DNA from 3 places in the Arthrobacter arabinosi genome. Region 2 is predicted to be linked to each of the others. Evidence: riboswitches for the same ligand, from Rfam matches in the RefSeq annotation. Region 2 holds a riboswitch; each other region holds the start of a gene.
The links. A riboswitch is a leader RNA that binds a small molecule or an ion and turns the genes downstream of it on or off. The one in region 2 is predicted to bind S-adenosylmethionine.
Positions count from the first base shown of each region.

Region 1: another riboswitch for S-adenosylmethionine. It lies ahead of ACX80P_RS02265 (ABC transporter substrate-binding protein); the one in region 2 lies ahead of ACX80P_RS05055 (bifunctional o-acetylhomoserine/o-acetylserine sulfhydrylase).
Region 3: another riboswitch for S-adenosylmethionine. It lies ahead of ACX80P_RS07000 (ABC transporter substrate-binding protein); the one in region 2 lies ahead of ACX80P_RS05055 (bifunctional o-acetylhomoserine/o-acetylserine sulfhydrylase).

Region 1 is NZ_JBTNDF010000001.1:471,727-477,220, reverse strand. It holds gene ACX80P_RS02275 (heavy metal translocating P-type ATPase) at 1-1,916, shown strand, start outside; gene ACX80P_RS02270 (DUF4383 domain-containing protein) at 2,001-2,465, shown strand; SAM riboswitch class IV at 2,651-2,778, shown strand; gene ACX80P_RS02265 (ABC transporter substrate-binding protein) at 2,914-4,575, shown strand; gene ACX80P_RS02260 (ABC transporter permease) at 4,576-5,494, shown strand, end outside.
Region 2 is NZ_JBTNDF010000002.1:170,514-176,007, reverse strand. It holds gene hutI (imidazolonepropionase) at 1-1,038, shown strand, start outside; gene ACX80P_RS05065 (CPBP family intramembrane glutamic endopeptidase) at 1,081-1,884, shown strand; gene ACX80P_RS05060 (VOC family protein) at 1,889-2,530, opposite strand; SAM riboswitch class IV at 2,708-2,824, shown strand; gene ACX80P_RS05055 (bifunctional o-acetylhomoserine/o-acetylserine sulfhydrylase) at 2,903-4,219, shown strand; gene metX (homoserine O-acetyltransferase MetX) at 4,226-5,368, shown strand; gene ACX80P_RS05045 (hypothetical protein) at 5,482-5,494, shown strand, end outside.
Region 3 is NZ_JBTNDF010000002.1:607,129-612,622, forward strand. It holds gene ACX80P_RS06990 (matrixin family metalloprotease) at 255-1,226, shown strand; gene ACX80P_RS06995 (heme-degrading domain-containing protein) at 1,337-1,882, shown strand; SAM riboswitch class I at 2,015-2,113, shown strand; gene ACX80P_RS07000 (ABC transporter substrate-binding protein) at 2,219-3,916, shown strand; gene ACX80P_RS07005 (ABC transporter permease) at 3,913-4,914, shown strand; gene ACX80P_RS07010 (ABC transporter permease) at 4,911-5,494, shown strand, end outside.

The DNA.
Region 1 (5,494 bases), on a different contig from region 2:
TCGTCCTGACGTGCCTCGTCATCGTGGCGACGGTCCTCCTCGATGCTGCGGGGGCCGATACCGCAGCGCAGGTCTCTGCGACGTCCTATTCCCTGGCGGTCGCTCTCGTACAGGCCCACGGCATGGTCAGGGACATCAGGCAGGGCCACTGGGGCGTGGACCTCCTGGCGCTGATGGCCATCATCGCGACAGCCGCGACCGGGGAGTACTACGCAAGCATCGTCGTCGTGCTCATGATCGCGAGTGGCCAGGCGCTGGACGAGTTCGCATCCGCCCGCGCCCAGACGCAGCTGCGGGCGCTCCTCGAGCGGGCCCCCCGATCCGCCCACCGGATCGCGGAGAGCGACCGCGGACCGACCGCTTCCGACGGAGCGCCCGACGGCGGCCCCATCGAGGATGTACCGATCGACGAACTCCAGGTGGGCGACCTCGTGCTGGTGAGGCCCGCGGAGGTCGTCCCGGCCGACGGGACGCTGCTCTCGGGCTCCGCCACCCTCGACGAATCCATGCTCACGGGCGAGAGCCTGCCCGTCGACCACGTGCGCGGCGCCCACATCCTCAGCGGATCCCTCAACGGCGCGGACGCACTGACCCTGCGCACGACAGCCACACCGGCGCAGTCGCAGTACAGCCAGATCGTCGCGCTCGTCGAGGAAGCCTCCGCCAGCCGCTCGCCGACGGTCAGGCTCGCCGACCGGTTCGCGGTCCCCTTCACCGCCGTCGCGCTGGTCCTCGCCGCCCTGGCGTGGTTCGCGAGTTCCGATCCCACCCGGGCCGCCGCGGTCCTGGTCGCGGCCACGCCCTGCCCCCTGCTCATCGCCGCCCCCGTCGCGTTCCTCGGCGGCATCAGCAGGGCCGCCCGGGCGGGGATCATCATCAGGAGCACCCAGGCCCTGGAGCAGCTCGCCCGGGCCCGGAGCGTGGCCTTCGACAAGACCGGCACCCTGACCTCCGGCACGCCGCTGGTCGGCGCGATCCTGCTCTCGCCGACGGCCGGACCCCTCAGCGAGGGCGAGGTCCTGGCTCTTGCCGCATCCGCGGAGCAGTACTCCACGCATGTCCTGGCCGCCGCCATCACCGCCGAAGCCGCAGAGCGCGGGCTGACCCTCCATCCTGTGAGCGGGGCACAGGAGGTCGCCACCGACGGCGTGCGCGCGCAGGTCGCGGGGACGACGGTCACCGTCGGCAAACGCCGCTTCCTGGAAAGCCTCGTGGGGCGTGTCCCGGCCCCGCCCCTCTCGCCGGGTGAGACTGCCGTCTACGTGGGGGTCGGCGAGCGCTTCGCCGGGGTCATCATCCTGCGGGACGCCCTGCGCAGCGCAGCGCCCGCCACGGTCAGCTCGCTCGTCGCGCTCGGTGTGCGCGACGTGCTCATGCTCACCGGCGACGTCGAAGCCACTGCACGCCACATCGCGCGGGAGGCCGGAGTGTCCACCATCCACACCGACTGCCTTCCCTCCGACAAGGTGGAGATCGTCCGGACCCTCCCCGGACGCCCGGTGATCATGGTGGGCGACGGCGTCAACGACGCCCCGGTCCTCGCGGCCGCCGACGTCGGGATCGCCATGGGTGCGCGGGGGTCGACGGCGGCCAGCGAATCGGCGGAGGTCATCATCACCGTCGACGACCTCGCGAAAGTCACCGAGGCCGTGCTCATCGGGAAACGCACCCTGCGGATAGCGCTGCAGAGCATCGGGATCGGCATTGCGCTGAGCCTCCTGCTGATGGTGTGCGCAGCGCTGGGGCTCGTCCCCCCACTGGCCGGCGCCTTCGGGCAGGAGGGCATCGATCTGCTGACGATCCTCTACGCTCTGCGTGCGGCACGCTCACCCCGGTCCGAGGCCCCGCCGGCGCCCGTACCGCCCGCCTCCTCGCCGCCGTCCGGCTCTCCGACCGCAGGTACGCGAACCCAGTAGGGACATTGTTCCCTACTGCTGACGCTGACGGCGCCGCATCCTTGAGGGGTCAGACACCCAACGATTCGTCGAAGGAAAACGGTCATGTCCTCCTCCGCACTCAACCCCAAGCGTGCCCATGCCCATTCGGGCGTCGCGTCACGCACATTGGCCCTCGTTGCCGGGGGGCTGATGCTTCTGATCGGGGTACTCAGTCTCATCCCGGGAATCACCTCGAACTACAACACCCTGGCCTTCGCGAGCAACTCCTCCGCGTTGTTCCTCGGCATCTTCCAGACAAGCGTCCTGCTGAGTGTCCTCTACGCACTCGTGGGCGCCGCCGGCATCGTCCTGGCGCGGCAACCGGTCGAAGCACGCTACTACCTTCTCGGAGCAGGCGTCTTCTTCCTGGTGCTCTGGATCTACGGCCTCTTCGTGACTGCCGACGTCGCCGCCAACTTCCTGTCCATCAACGCAGCCACCAACTGGGCGAACCTGGTGCTCGGTATCGTGTTGGTGGTCGGCGGCGCGCTCGCCTCGACCGACGTCGAGGAGCACGCCGGGACGTAGTATCTCCGGCACCCGCACGATCGGCGTCTTCCACAGGGGGTCCCCGCCAACCACGGTTCGGCGGGGACCTTCTTCTGCCGTCCTTCCGGACCGTGCACGTTTCCGGAATGACCGCGCCGCATTCCGACGGTCACATTACTTCTTCTTCGCCGCCCGACGCTTTTTCGTGCCTATAGTAATTCCAGCTTCAAGAGATGCGGTCGCCAAGCTCCGACTGGGCCGCACACCAACCCCATGTTCCCGGGTGGTTCGGATGACGAAGCGGCCTCCGCCATGGCACTTTGTGCCGGTCCGGCGCAGGCAAGAGCACTGCGAAAGGCACTCACCGTGAGTTGTACGGCCCTCCCCTAGCACGAACCCGGCGCCTTTCGTGCGTCTGCCCCCTTTCTCTTCATTTCCCGACGCATTGCGCTGCGCGCTGCGCCGGAACGTCCCCGAGGAATTCCCCATGAATGCATCAGTAATTCCCCCTGCCCGGAATCAGCCGCTCTTCCGGCATCTCACGGCGCTGTCAGCCGTCACCGTCGCGGTCCTGCTCAGCGGTTGCGCCGGCCCGGCGGACTCCTCGTCGGCGCCGGACGCCGAGCCGGTGTCCGGCGGCATCCTCGACGTCTCCATCTCGGCCGAGCCGGGTTGCCTCGACGGCCACGGCATCTCCGCCACCCAGCAGCAGTTCCTCGGCCGCCTCATCTACGACAACGTGGTGACGCTCGACGAGGACGGGGACATCGCACCCCACCTCGCCGAGTCCTGGGACGTCTCCCCGGACGGCAGAACCTACACGTTCCACCTCAAGGAGGGCGTCACGTTCAGCGACGGCTCGCCCTGGAACGCCGAGGTCCTCGGGCAGAACTTCGAACACATGAGGGACCCCGCCACGAAGTCCCCCCTCGCCGCCGCGTACATCGCCCCGTACGTGGACGGGACGGTGATCGACGAGTACACCTTCGAGGCCCACCTCGCGTACCCCTACACGCCGTTCCTCTACACGCTCGCGCAGTCGTGGCTCGGCATGAACTCGGGCAAGGCCATCGCCGAGTCGCCGGAGACGCTGTGCCAGAAGCCCATCGGTACCGGCCCGTTCACCGTCGCCGACTACAAGCCGGGCCAGAGCATCAGCTACACCAAGCGGGCCGGCTACGACTGGGCGCCCGAGTGGCTCGAGGGTGACGGTGAGGCGTACCTCGACGGCGTCGAGGTCACCCTCGTCAGCGAACCCGTCATCCGCCACCAGTCCCTCGTCTCGGGCCAGTACGACCTGACGGAGAACCTCGCACCGCAGAACGCCGCCGCGGTGCAGGCGGACCCGGACTTCACCTACGAGAACCTGCCCCGCACCGGCAGCCCCTACGTGCTCAGCTTCAACCTCAACCGTGCGCCGTTCGACGACCTCGCGGTCCGGCAGGCCTTCGCTGCCGCAGTGGACACGGAAGCCGTCACGGAGAGCCTCGGCTTCGGCACCTACACCCCGATCGACGGCTTCCTGTCGAAGGAGAGCAGGTACTACGACCCGTCCGTGGAAGGCGTCCTGACCTACGACCCCGAGCGGGCGAACCAACTGCTCGACGACGCCGGCTGGACCGGGCGGGACGACGAGGGCTTCCGCACCAGGGACGGGAAGCGGCTCACGGTCGAGGTGCCCACGGTGGAGAGTTCCACGCCGAGCCCGCTGCTCGTGCAGCTCCAGGGTGAGGCGCGGAAGGTCGGCTTCGACCTCCGGATCAACCAGCTCCCCCAGGCGCAACTCACCGAACTCCGCTACGCGGGGGACTACGACGCCCTGGCCGGCGTGTGGCACACCAACACCACCGACGTCCTGTTCATCCGCTACCACTCCTCCGAGATCACGGGTGAGCGGATCGGCCAGAACTCGTCCCACGTCGACGACCCGCACCTCGACGACCTGCTGGAGACGGCCCGCGAGGCCGACGACGGCCCCGTCGCACAGGAGGCCTACTCGAAGGCCCAGCACCGGTTGCTCGAGATCGTGCCGGGCGTACCGCTGTACGAGAACCCGAGCCAGTTCGCCTACGCGAACACCGTGCGCGACGTCGCGGTGGACACCTCGCACCCCGTGCCGGTCCTCACCTACGCGTGGAAGGCCGAGTAGGTGGCCGTGCTCCGACGCGTCCTCACGCGACTCGCCGTCGGCGTCGGCGTCCTCTGGGGCGCCGCGACGCTGACCTTCCTCGCGGTGTACCTGATCCCGGGCGACACGGCGCTGCTCATCCTCGGCGGTCCCGACGCCCGGCCCACCGCCGAGACCCTCGCGCAGGTCCGGGCCGACTACCTCCTGGACCAGCCCTTCCCCGTCCAGTACGGCAGCTACCTCGGGAACCTCCTGCAGGGCGACCTCGGGCAGTCCTACCGGCTGCGCCTTCCCGTCACGGAAGCGATCGGGCAGCAGATCGGCGCGACGGCGGCACTCGCGGCAGCCGCCGTCGTCGTGGCCCTGCCCCTCACGCTCGCGGTCGCCGTGCTGTCCGCCCAGCGGGCGCCCTGGATCCGGTCGATCGTCTCCGGCATCGAGGTGGTCTTCGCCGCGACGCCGACGTTCATCATCGGCTTCGCGCTGCTGATCGTCTTCTCGTTCACCCTGCACTGGTTCCCCATCGGCGGGAACCAGGGCATCGCCGCCCTGGTGCTCCCTGCCCTCACCCTGGCACTGGCGATCTTCGGGACGCTGTCGCAGGTCCTCCGGAACGAACTCGAGGGCGTCCTGGAGCAACCATTCATCCTGACGGCCCGCTCACGGGGCATGCGCGACCTCCCGGTCCGGATCCGGCACGCCCTCCGGCACGCGGCCATCCCCGTCCTGACCATGTCCGGGTTCGTCGTCGCCGCACTGCTCGGCGGGTCGGTGGTCGTCGAGACCCTGTTCAGCCGGCAGGGTATCGGGTCGCTCACCCTGGCCTCGGTCTACAACAAGGACCTGCCGGTCATCATCGGGATCGTCCTGCTCGCGGCTGCGGTCTACGTCGTCGTGAACCTCCTGATCGACCTCCTGTACACGCTCATCGACCCGAAAG
Region 2 (5,494 bases):
GGGTTGCCCGGCTGGGTCGACAGCCACACACACCTGGTGTTCGCGGGCGACCGGACCGCCGAGTTCGAGGCCCGGATGGCGGGCCAGGCGTACACCGCGGGAGGTATCGCGGTCACCGTGGACGCCACGCGCGCCGCGGGGGACTACGACCTCACGCGGCTCCTGCTGGCCCGCGTCGCCGAAGCCACGGCGGGCGGGACCACCTGTCTCGAGACGAAGACGGGCTACGGGCTCGACGTCGCCCAGGAGGCACGCTGCGCGCGGATCGCGGCGGGCGTCGTGGACGAGGTGACCTTCCTCGGCGCGCACGTCGTGCCGGCGGGGGAGGACGCCGAGGACTACATCGATCTCGTGTGCGGGCCGATGCTCGACGCTGTCCGCCCGCACGTCCGCTGGGCCGACGTGTTCTGCGAGACCGGGGCCTTCACCCCCGACCAGTCACGCCGGGTCCTCGAGGCCTGCGCCGCAGCAGGCCTCGGCCTGCGCGTCCACGGCAACCAACTCGGTCCGGGCGACGGCGTCGCCCTCGCCGTCGAGTTCGCGGCCGCCAGCGTGGACCACGTGAACCACCTCTCCGGCGCCGACGTCGACGCGCTCGCCGGCACCTGGTCCGGCGTCTCCGCGGGAGGCACCCCGGGGACCGTCGCCACGTGTCTGCCCGCCTGCGATCTCTCGACGCGCCAGCCGTTCCCGCCCGCGCGGCGGTTGCTCGACGCCGGGGCGCCGATCGCCCTCGCGAGCAACTGCAATCCGGGGACGTCCTACACGAGCTCCATGGCGTTCTGCGTGGCCACCGCCGTCCTGCAGATGGGCTTGACGGTCCACGAGGCGGTCCGCGCCGCCACCTACGGGGGAGCCCTGGCGCTGCGGCGCCACACCGGACGGGACGCCGACGGACTCCGCGCCGTCGGGTCGCTCGCCGTCGGGCACCGCGCGGACCTGCAGCTGCTGAACGCGCCGTCGGCCACGCACCTCGCCTACCGGCCCGGGATGCCGCTCGTGCACGCCGTCTGGCGCGCGGGTACGCGCGTCCGGTAGGAGGAGTGGGAACCACCCGGCCTCCGCTGGGAGGATGGCGTCATGACTGCCGAATCCTCGTCCTCCACCGCCCCGCCCGCAGCGGACGGCCCCGCGGGTTCCATCCCGGGACGGCGGATCACCGCCGAACTGCTGATCGTCTTCGGGCTCTCGCTCGGGCAGTCGGGCGTGTACGCCGCCGTGAGCCTGGCGGACAAGCTCACGCGCGGGCCGCTCGCCGGCCAGACCACCACCCTGAACCCGGTGCTGAACGAGCGCGAGTACTTCGACCTCGCCTATCAGCTGCTCGACATCCTCTTCGCGCTGGTGCCCGTGGCGCTCGTCCTGTTCCTGCTCGGCGGCTCCGGCGTCTCGGGTGTCCGGCGCCTGGGTCTCACCGTCGAGCAGCCGCTGCGCACCGTCGGCTTCGGAGTGGGCCTCGCCGCGATCATCGCCGTCGGCACGCTCGGGGTGTATGCGGGGGGCCGCGCGCTCGGGATCACGACGGCGATCGTGCCGGCCGCGCTCGACGACTACTGGTGGACGATCCCGGTGCTCGTCCTCTCCGCGCTCCGGCACGCGGTGCTCGAGGAGGTCATCGTCGTGGGCTACCTGTTCATCCGCCTGCGGGAGCTCGGCTGGTCCACACCGGCGATCATCGTCACGAGCTCCCTCATCCGCGGCAGCTACCACCTCTACCAGGGGTTCGGCCCGTTCATCGGGAACGTCCTGATGGGCGTGCTGTTCGCGTGGTTCTACACCCGGACGCGGCGCGTCATGCCCCTCGTGGTCGCCCATGCGCTCCTCGACATCACCGGGTTCGTCGGGTTCGCGCTGTTCGGGCCGGCCCTGGGGATCGGCGCGTGACCGGCTAGATCTCCACGCGCCCGTTCTGCGTCTCGAACGTCACCGACATGACGCCGGGCGTCCCGTTCGGGGCGATCCACTGGACCTGCACGCCGTCGAGGGTCTTCTCGACGTCCGTGCCGAGCCAGCGGGTGACACGCTCCGACGAGCCGGCGATGGTTAGGCAGTCCAGCTTCACCGACGCGGGGCGGGCCTTCGACGGGTGGAGGTCCTCCGTGCCGTCGTCCCAGCGGAGCAGGTAGGGGACCTGCGGGTCGGCGATGAGGCCCTTGATGCCGATCTGCTGCCAGGTGAGTTCCTGGCCGTCCGGGAACTTGCGGTTGCCGGGCACGGCGCTGCGTCCGAGGCGCTCCTCGAACGGTGCGAGATCGTCGACGGCGACGCACCAGCCCATCCAGCCCCCGCCCGCTTCCGAGCGGGCGCGGACCGCCTGGCCGAACGGCGCCTTGTCCGACGCCGGGTGGTTCAGGACCTCCACGACCTCCAGGTACTGGCCGTTGACCAGGGGGAAGATCATGTTCCGGGTGCCGAAGCGGGGGTGCACACCACCCTTCACCGGCTCGACGCCGAGCCTGGCCGAGATTCGATCGGCCGTCGCGGCAAGTCCGTCAGATTCGCAGGCATAAGATACATGGTCCAGGCGCATGCGGCTATCTTGGCACTAAGTGATCTGTGTCTCGACTAAGGCTTGCCTTACCCCGGGCGAGGGGCTCGGACAGCCGATCAGGAGCGGACTCCCCGTGCACGGGTGACGCGCCCGCAGGCGGCTTAACGGAGGGTCATACGCTTGCCGGATCCGCCCCGATCCGCTTTCATGAGTGCAGGTCATGAGTGCCAGCACACAGCCCCGGCTTGCTGGCCGGCAACCCTCCAACCGCGGTGGGGTGCCCCGGGTGAGGACCAGGTCCGGCGTCCCATCGGCGCCGTTCAAGCGCGGGCTCCTGCGGGGTCCGGTCTCCCGGTGCGGCATGCACCCGCCGGAGCCGGGCAGGCGGAGCCCCTGATCAGAGGGAACACCATGTCCAACGATTGGTCCTTCGAAACACGTCAGATCCACGCCGGCCAGGTGCCGGACGCGGCGACGGGGGCGCGTGCGCTCCCCATCTACCAGACGTCGTCGTTCGTCTTCCCGAGCGCGGAGAGTGCCGCGAACCGGTTCGCCCTCACGGAACTCGCCCCCATCTACACGCGGATCGGGAACCCGACCCAGGAGGCGGTGGAGACCCGCATCGCGAGCCTCGAAGGCGGCGTCGGCGCCCTGCTGCTGGCGTCCGGCCAGGCCGCGGAGACGTTCGCGGTGCTGAACATCGCGGAGGCGGGGGACCACATCGTGGCCAGCCCCAGTCTCTACGGCGGCACCTACAACCTCTTCAAGCACACGCTGAAGAAGTTCGGGATCGAGACCACGTTCGTCGAGGACCCGGACGACCTCGAGCAGTGGCGGGCCGCGGTCCGGCCGAACACCAAGCTGTTCTTCGGCGAGGTGGTCTCCAATCCGCGGCAGGACGTCCTCGACCTCGAAGCCGTCAGCGGCGTCGCCCACGAGCACGGCATCCCCCTGATCGTCGACAACACGCTCTCCACGCCGTACCTGATCCGTCCCATCGAATGGGGTGCCGACATCGTGGTGCACTCGGCGACCAAGTACCTCGGAGGGCATGGCAACGCCATCGCCGGAGTCATCGTGGACTCGGGTAACTTCGACTTCGCGCGGTACCCGGACCGGTTCCCCGGTTTCAACACGCCGGACGAGAGCTACCACGGGCTCGTGTACGCGCGCGATCTCGGGGTCGGCAGTGCGCTCGGCGCGAACCTCGCCTACATCCTCAAGGCACGGGTCCAGCTGCTGCGCGACCTCGGTTCCGCCGTCTCCCCGTTCAACGCCTTCCTGATCGCGCAGGGACTGGAGACCCTCAGCCTGCGCCTCGAACGCCACGTCCGGAACGCTCAGGCGGTCGCGGAGTGGCTGGAGGGGCACGACGACGTCGAGCGCGTCACCTACGCGGGGCTCCCGTCGAGTCCCTGGTACGAGCGCGGGAAGAAGTACGGGCCGATCGGCACGGGGGCGATCGTGAGCTTCGACATCGCCGGGGGACTGGACGCCGGCAAGCGCTTCGTCGACGGGCTCGAGCTCCACTCGCATGTCGCGAACGTGGGCGACGTCCGCTCGCTGGTCATCCACCCGGCATCGACGACGCACAGCCAGCTCGGGGCGGAGGCGCAGCTCACCGCGGGGGTGCGCCCCGGCCTGGTGCGGCTGTCCGTGGGGCTCGAGAACATCACCGACATCCTCGCCGACCTCGACGCGGGGTTCCGCGCCGCCAAGGGAGCCTGACCGTTCGTGACCACGTACCCTCCTGCTCCGCTGCCCTCCTGGCTCGGCGACGCGCCCCCGTGCGGGGACGGGCTGCTCCGCTTCGCGTCCATCGGCCCGCTGGTCCTCGAGACCGGGGGTGAGCTGCCCGACGTCCAGCTGGCCTTCGAGACCTGGGGCCGGCTGGACCGGGAGCGCTCCAACGCCGTCCTCGTGCAGCATGCCCTGACCGGCAGCTCGCACGTGGCCCGCGGCGCCTCGGAGGAGGAGGGCTGGTGGGACTCGCTCGTGGGCCCCGGCCGCACGGTGGACACCGATCGCTACTTCGTGGTGTCCGTCAACATGCTGGGAGGCTGCTACGGCTCGACGGGGCCGGCCAGCCCCGCGCCCGACGGCGGACCGTGGGGCGCACGGTTCCCCTTCGTCACCATCCGCGACGCGGTGCGCGCGGAGAGCCTCCTCGCCGACCAGCTCGGCATCGATCGCTGGCACTCCGTGCTCGGCGGGTCCATGGGCGGCGCCCGGGCCCTCGAGTGGGCCCTGATGTTCCCGCAGCGTGTGGAGAGGTGCGCCGTCATCGCCTGCACTGCCGCCAGTTCGGCCGAACAGATAGCGTTCGCCCAGGCGCAGCTGCAGGCCATCCGCCTCGACCCCGCCTACCGTGGCGGCGACTACTACGACGGCCCGCATCCGGATGCGGGCCTCGGCGTCGCCCGGCGGATCGCGCACATCACCTACCGGGCGGAGCAGGAACTCGAAGGCCGCTTCGGTCGCGCGGAGCAGGACGCCGAGCAGCCCCTCGGGGCCGTCCTGCCCGCCGACCGGGGCCGCTACCGGGTGGAGAGCTACCTGGACCACCAGGCCGACAAGCTCGTGGACCGCTTCGACGCCAACAGCTACGTGATCCTCACGGAGGCGCTCATGAGCCACGACGCGGCGCGCGGGCGGGGGAGCCTCGAGGACGTCCTCGGGGCGGCGACGTCGGAGTTCTTCATCGCCGCCGTGGATTCGGACCGGCTCTACTTCCCGTGGCAGTCGCACCGGCTCGCGGCAGGGCTGCCCGGCGACGTCCCCGTCCACGTGATCTCCTCGCCGATGGGCCACGACGCCTTCCTCACACAGATCCACCAGCTCGACGACCAGCTCCGATCCGCCTTCTACAGCCGGTAGCCGAGCCCCCCGACGAGGACCTAGGGTGGAAGTAAGCCTGCTTACGGTTTGGTGGCGGGCACGGCCGGGGCGTGGCTCCGGACGGATCGATCGGCGATGAAGAGGAGCTGTTCATGGAACTGAGCA
Region 3 (5,494 bases), 440 kb from region 2:
CGGCTGCGGGGAGGCCCGCGCCGTCGTGCACGGGTTCGACGTGTCGGAGCGCGTGTCGACCTGCGACACGCCGTCTGTTGCGCCGTTGGCCCCGCGACGGCAGGCACGACGCCGCGGCTGCAGCACCGTGCCGAGCCCAGTCTTCCCTCAGGTTTCCCCAAGGACTCGCGACACGCCCCCCATCCTGCGGCAACAGCACAGCAGGATGGGACGGACATCAGTCGGCGGGGGGAAGCGCGGGGCGCATGGGGGCAATGGATCGTGAGTGGTACCACGAGGGCCGCGACGCACGGCTGGAGGCCGTCCGGCGGTCGCCGTCGGGCAGGATCCCGCAGTGGTCGCTCGACGACGCCCTCGGCACGCCGTCCGCCCCCCCACCCTGGCGGGCCGCACCGGTGTACGGGCCGCCCCGGAAGCACTCGTCGCCCGGTCGAAGGCGCCGGAAGCGGCGCTTCGGCACGGTGGCCGCCCTGCTCCTGATCGCAGCCCTGTACGCGACGCCGCCGCTGTTCGACCGCTTCGTCCTGCCGGTCGCGCTGCCCTACGTGCCGGGCGCCGACGTCCCGCCGCGCGGAGTCGAGGCCAGCGACATTCCGCTGGGGACGCCCCCACCCGCACCGGCGTCGACGGCGTTCACGCTGATGGACTCGCCCGTCGAGGACCAGCCATGGGTGGCCTACGATCCGTGCCGGCCCGTGCACTACGTCGTCCGGCCGGACAACGCCCCGATCGGGTCGGAGGGGCTGGTACAGGAGGCCGTGGCGGCGGTGTCGGCCGCCACGGGCCTGCGGTTCGTCGACGACGGCACGACGACGGAGGCGCCCAGCGAGGAGCGCGACCTCTACCAGCCGGAGCTGTACGGGAAGGCGTGGGTGCCGGTGCTCTTCACCTGGACCAGTGAGGCGGAGATCCCGGGCCTGGCCGGGGACGTCGCCGGGCTGGGCGGCAGCGACTACGCCCAGGCACCCGGGCAACCGCTGGTGTACGTGGGCGGGCAGGTGCAGCTCGACACGACCGACGCGGCCACCTCCCTCGGTTACCCGGACGGGCGCGCGTACCTGCGGGCGACGATCATGCATGAGCTCGCGCACGTCGTCGGGCTCGATCATGTGGATGACCCCGGTCAGCTGATGTATGCGGAGAACGTCGGACAGCTCTCCTTCGGGGAGGGCGATCTCGCCGGTCTCGCGCTTCTCGGCACGGGTCCCTGCGCACCCGGACTCTGACGTCGACCAGGGTGACTGGCACACGTGGTACCCGCACCGCATCCCCGGAAAAATTGCTCGCCGACCGAGGAAAAACCCGCCACGTCCCGTGAACCACGTAAATTAGGGAGATGAGCAATGACGCCCTCCCTTCTGCCGTCCAGTCGTTCGATCCCGACGGCGGCAGCAACCAGTCTGCCGAGGCGCTCGAAGCGCTGATCGAGACGGTCGAGAGGGAAGTCGCCGAACTCCAGTTCACCCGCTTCACGAACGACGACGCCGTCGCCCTGGGGCAGTTGCTCGTCCAGCTCGGGGTAGGACGCAACCTGCCGATCGCGGTCTGCATCCGGCGGCCGGACCACATCCTGTTCCGTGCCGCGCTCGACGGCACCACGCCCGACAACGACTACTGGCTCGACGCCAAGAGCCTCACGGCCGAACGCTATCTCGTTCCCTCCCTGCTCGTCGGCCTCCGCGGGCGGCGGAACGGAGGGCGCGTGGAGGACGATCCCCTGTTCGACACGACGATCTACGCAGCGCATGGCGGCTCGTTCCCCCTGTACATCAAGGACGTCGGCCCCGTTGCCACCGTGACCGTCTCCGGCCTTCCGCAGCTCGAGGACCACAGGCTCGTCGTCGAGGCGCTGCGCACCTTCCACGCGGCCGACGGACTGTAAGCCGCTCGACGGCGCTCTGGCGCGGATCACGGCGGCGCGGTGTGGCCCTGTGCCTCCTCCCGTAACGCTGCGTGACCGATTGTGACGGGGGCCTCTGGCGTCCCCGCCGTCCCGTGCGCTTAGCTGGACCCATAACCATCCCGAGCGGCCGAGAGACCTGGATCGACGACGCCGCAGCAACCCTCCCCGTGTAGCAACGGGGAACGGTGCTACTGCCAGGACCGATGGAGAAGCTACTCGCTTTCGTTGGTCTGTCCCTCCGTGCTCCTGCATGCCCGGGGCGCCTGCCGGCGACCTGTATCAGCCCTCCATCGGGCGATGATTCAGGAGCACCGCGTGAGAACAGCAAGTCCCAGCACCGCCACTCCCCGGCCCACCCGCCGATCCCCCCGCCCGCCTGCACCCCACCCCTCCGCACCCCGCAGCATCGCCCTGCTCGCCGCGGCGGCGGGACTGGTCCTCACCACGAGCGGCTGCGGGGGGTCAGCGGCCGCCGGCGAGGACGACACCTTCGTGTTCGCCACGGGCAAGGACATCTCCTGCCTGGACCCCCACGTCAACGGCGACATGCCACAGGCATCCATCGCGGCGAACTACCTCGACTCACTGGTCTCCCAGGACAGCGAGGGCGCCATCCACCCATGGCTGGCCGCGGACTGGTCGGTCTCCGAGGACGGCCTCACCTACACCTTCACCATGCGCGACGACGTCTGGTTCACCGACGGCACCAAGCTCACCGCGGAGGCGGTCAAGGCCAACCTCGACCACATGATCGATCCCGACACGCAGTCCGGGACGGCCGGCGGCTACCTCACGCCGTACGTGGGCACGGAGGTCGTGGACGAGACCACGGCCGTCGTCACCCTCAACCGCCCGTACGCGGCGTTCCTCGAGGTGCTCGCGCAGCCGTTCCTCGGCATAGAATCACCGGCGGCGCTCGAGCGCCCCCAGGCCGAGAACTGCAACGCTCCCGTGGGGACCGGACCCTACAGGATCGTGGACTACGTACCCCAGTCCAGGGTCAGCCTGGTCCGGAACGAGGACTACAACTCGGCCCCGCCGTACGCGCAGCACGAGGGTCCCGCGCACATCGAGAAGATCGAATGGAGGATCGTCCCGGAGGACTCCACGCGCTACGGACTCCTGCGGGCCGGTCAGGTCGATGCCCTGGACCTCATGCCGTCCGTCCATGTCGACGAGGCCGGGGCGGACCCGAACGTCGAGCTGATCCTGCAGGACAGGCCGGGCAATCCGACCAACCTGATCCTCAACACGACGCGTGCACCGTTCGACGACATCGACGTCCGCAAGGCGTTCCTGCGCAGCGCGTACGTCGACGCCGGCATCACCAGCGTCTACTTCGGCACCGTGACGCGGGCCGGCGGGCCGCTGAGCTCCGCCACCGGCTTCTACTCCCCCGACTTCGAGCACGTCTACGATCCCGACCCGGAGGAGGCCTCGCGCCTGCTCGACGAGGCCGGCTGGACGGAGCGCGACGACGAAGGCTACCGCGTGAAGAACGGCGAGCGCCTGACCGTCCACTTCCCCTACACACCCGGCGCGTGGCCCGCCGCGCATCAGGCCCTCGTCACGCAGATCCAGGCGACGGCGAAGAAGGCCGGGTTCGAGGTACTCATCGAGAACGGGGACGGCGCGACCGTCAGCGAACTCGGCAACACCTTCGACTACGACCTCCGTGCCGACTACTGGAACACCAACACGGCCGACGTCCTGCGGATCGTGTTCTCCTCCGAGTACACGGAATCAGCGGGCTTCGTACCCAACGGATCGGGCTTCCGCAACCCGGAGCTGGACGGCATCCTCAACGACGCCCTCGCCACGGACGATCCCACGCAACGCGCGGACCTGTACTACCGGGCGCAGCAGATCGTGAGCGACAACGCCCTGCAGCTGCCCCTCTACAACCAGGCCAGCCAGGTGGCACTCCGGAGCGACCGCTACCGGAACCTCGCCCTCGAGCCGAGCCTGTCCCTCCCCTACCTCTACGACGTCACGACGGTGGATTCCGAATGAGCACCCAGTCCCTCGATTCCCTCACTGCAGCACCCCGCACGACGGCGACCGCCGGTACCGCCGGAAAGGTCATCGCGAGGCGGGCGGCCGGTAGCCTGTTCGTCCTCTGGGCGGCGGTGACCCTCACGTTCTTCGTCCTGCGCCTGACTCCGGGCGATCCGATCACGGCGATCCTCGGCGGTGCGGGCTCCTCGCCGTCCGCGGACACGGTCGCGGCGGTCCGCGCCGAGTACGGGCTCGACCAGCCCGTCCCCGTCCAGTACCTCTCCTATCTCGGCGACCTCGTCACGGGCGACTTCGGCGTCTCGTACATCTTCAAGGTCCCTGTCCTGGAGATCATCGGGCCGCAGATCCTGCCGACGCTGCAGCTCGCCGGGCTCGCCCTTCTCTTCGCCTGGGTGATCGCCCTCGCGTGCACCCTCCTGACGGTCGGCCGGGGGCGCGCGCTCGACGGCGCCGGCCGTGCCGTCGAGGTGTTCTTCGCCTCCCTCCCCCAGTTCTGGGTGGGCATCATGCTCGCCGTGGTCTTCGCGGTCACCCTCGGCTGGTTCCCTGTGGCCGGCAACGACGGCTTCCGGTCGCTCGTGCTCCCGGCGCTCTCCCTCGCGATCCCCCTGGCCGGGTTCATCGCCCAGGTCACCCGGTCCTCGTTCGAGGACGCCCTCGCCCAGCCGTTCGTCCTGAGCGCCCGGGCCCGCGGCCTGAGCGACACCGCCGTCCGGCTGACCCACGCCCTCCGCCACGCGATCCTGCCCGGCATCACCCTCTCCGCCTGGGCCGTGGGCTCCCTCGTGAGTTCCGCGGTCGTCGCGGAGATCATCTTCGCCCGGCCCGGGCTGGGCCGGTCCCTCGTGGACGCCATCGTGAACCGCGACCTGCCCGTCACCCTCGCCGTGGTGGTCATCATCGCCGCGGTCTACATCCTCGTGAACCTCGTGGTGGACGTCCTCTACCGCGTGGTCGACCCCCGCACGAACCCGAAGGGATCCGCAGCATGAGCCTCACCCTCGACCCCACGACGACGGCGGAGGGCGGCGCCCATGTCCCCGCCGCGCCGCCCGCTCCATCCCGCGCCCGACGCCTCGTCCGCACCACCCCGATCGGGGTCTGGATCGCTGCCGCACTGCTCACCTTCCTCGTGCTCGCCGCCGTCGTACCGTCCGTCTTCCTGCGGCAGGACCCGTTCGAGATCGATCCCGCCGACGCCTTCCAGTCCCCGGGCGGCGCGCACCTGTTCGGCACCGACCAGAACGGGCGGGACGTCTTCTCCCGCGTGATCGCCGGCACGGGGCAGTCCCTGCTGCTCGGGCTCGCCGCCACGGCGATCGGCCTGGTCCTCGGGGGCGCACTCGGCATCACCGCCGGCGTCTCCGGCAAGTGGCTGGACTCGGCGATCTGCCGTTTCGTCGAGATCCTGTTCGCCTTCCCGGGCCTGCTCCTGGCCCTGATCGTCATCGCGGTGTCCGGCACGGGCGTCGTCACCGCCGCCGTCGCCGTCGGGGTCGGTTCTGCCCCCGGTTATGCAAGGATGCTGCGCACGCAGACCCTGCAGGTGGTCGCGGCCCCGTATGTGGAAAC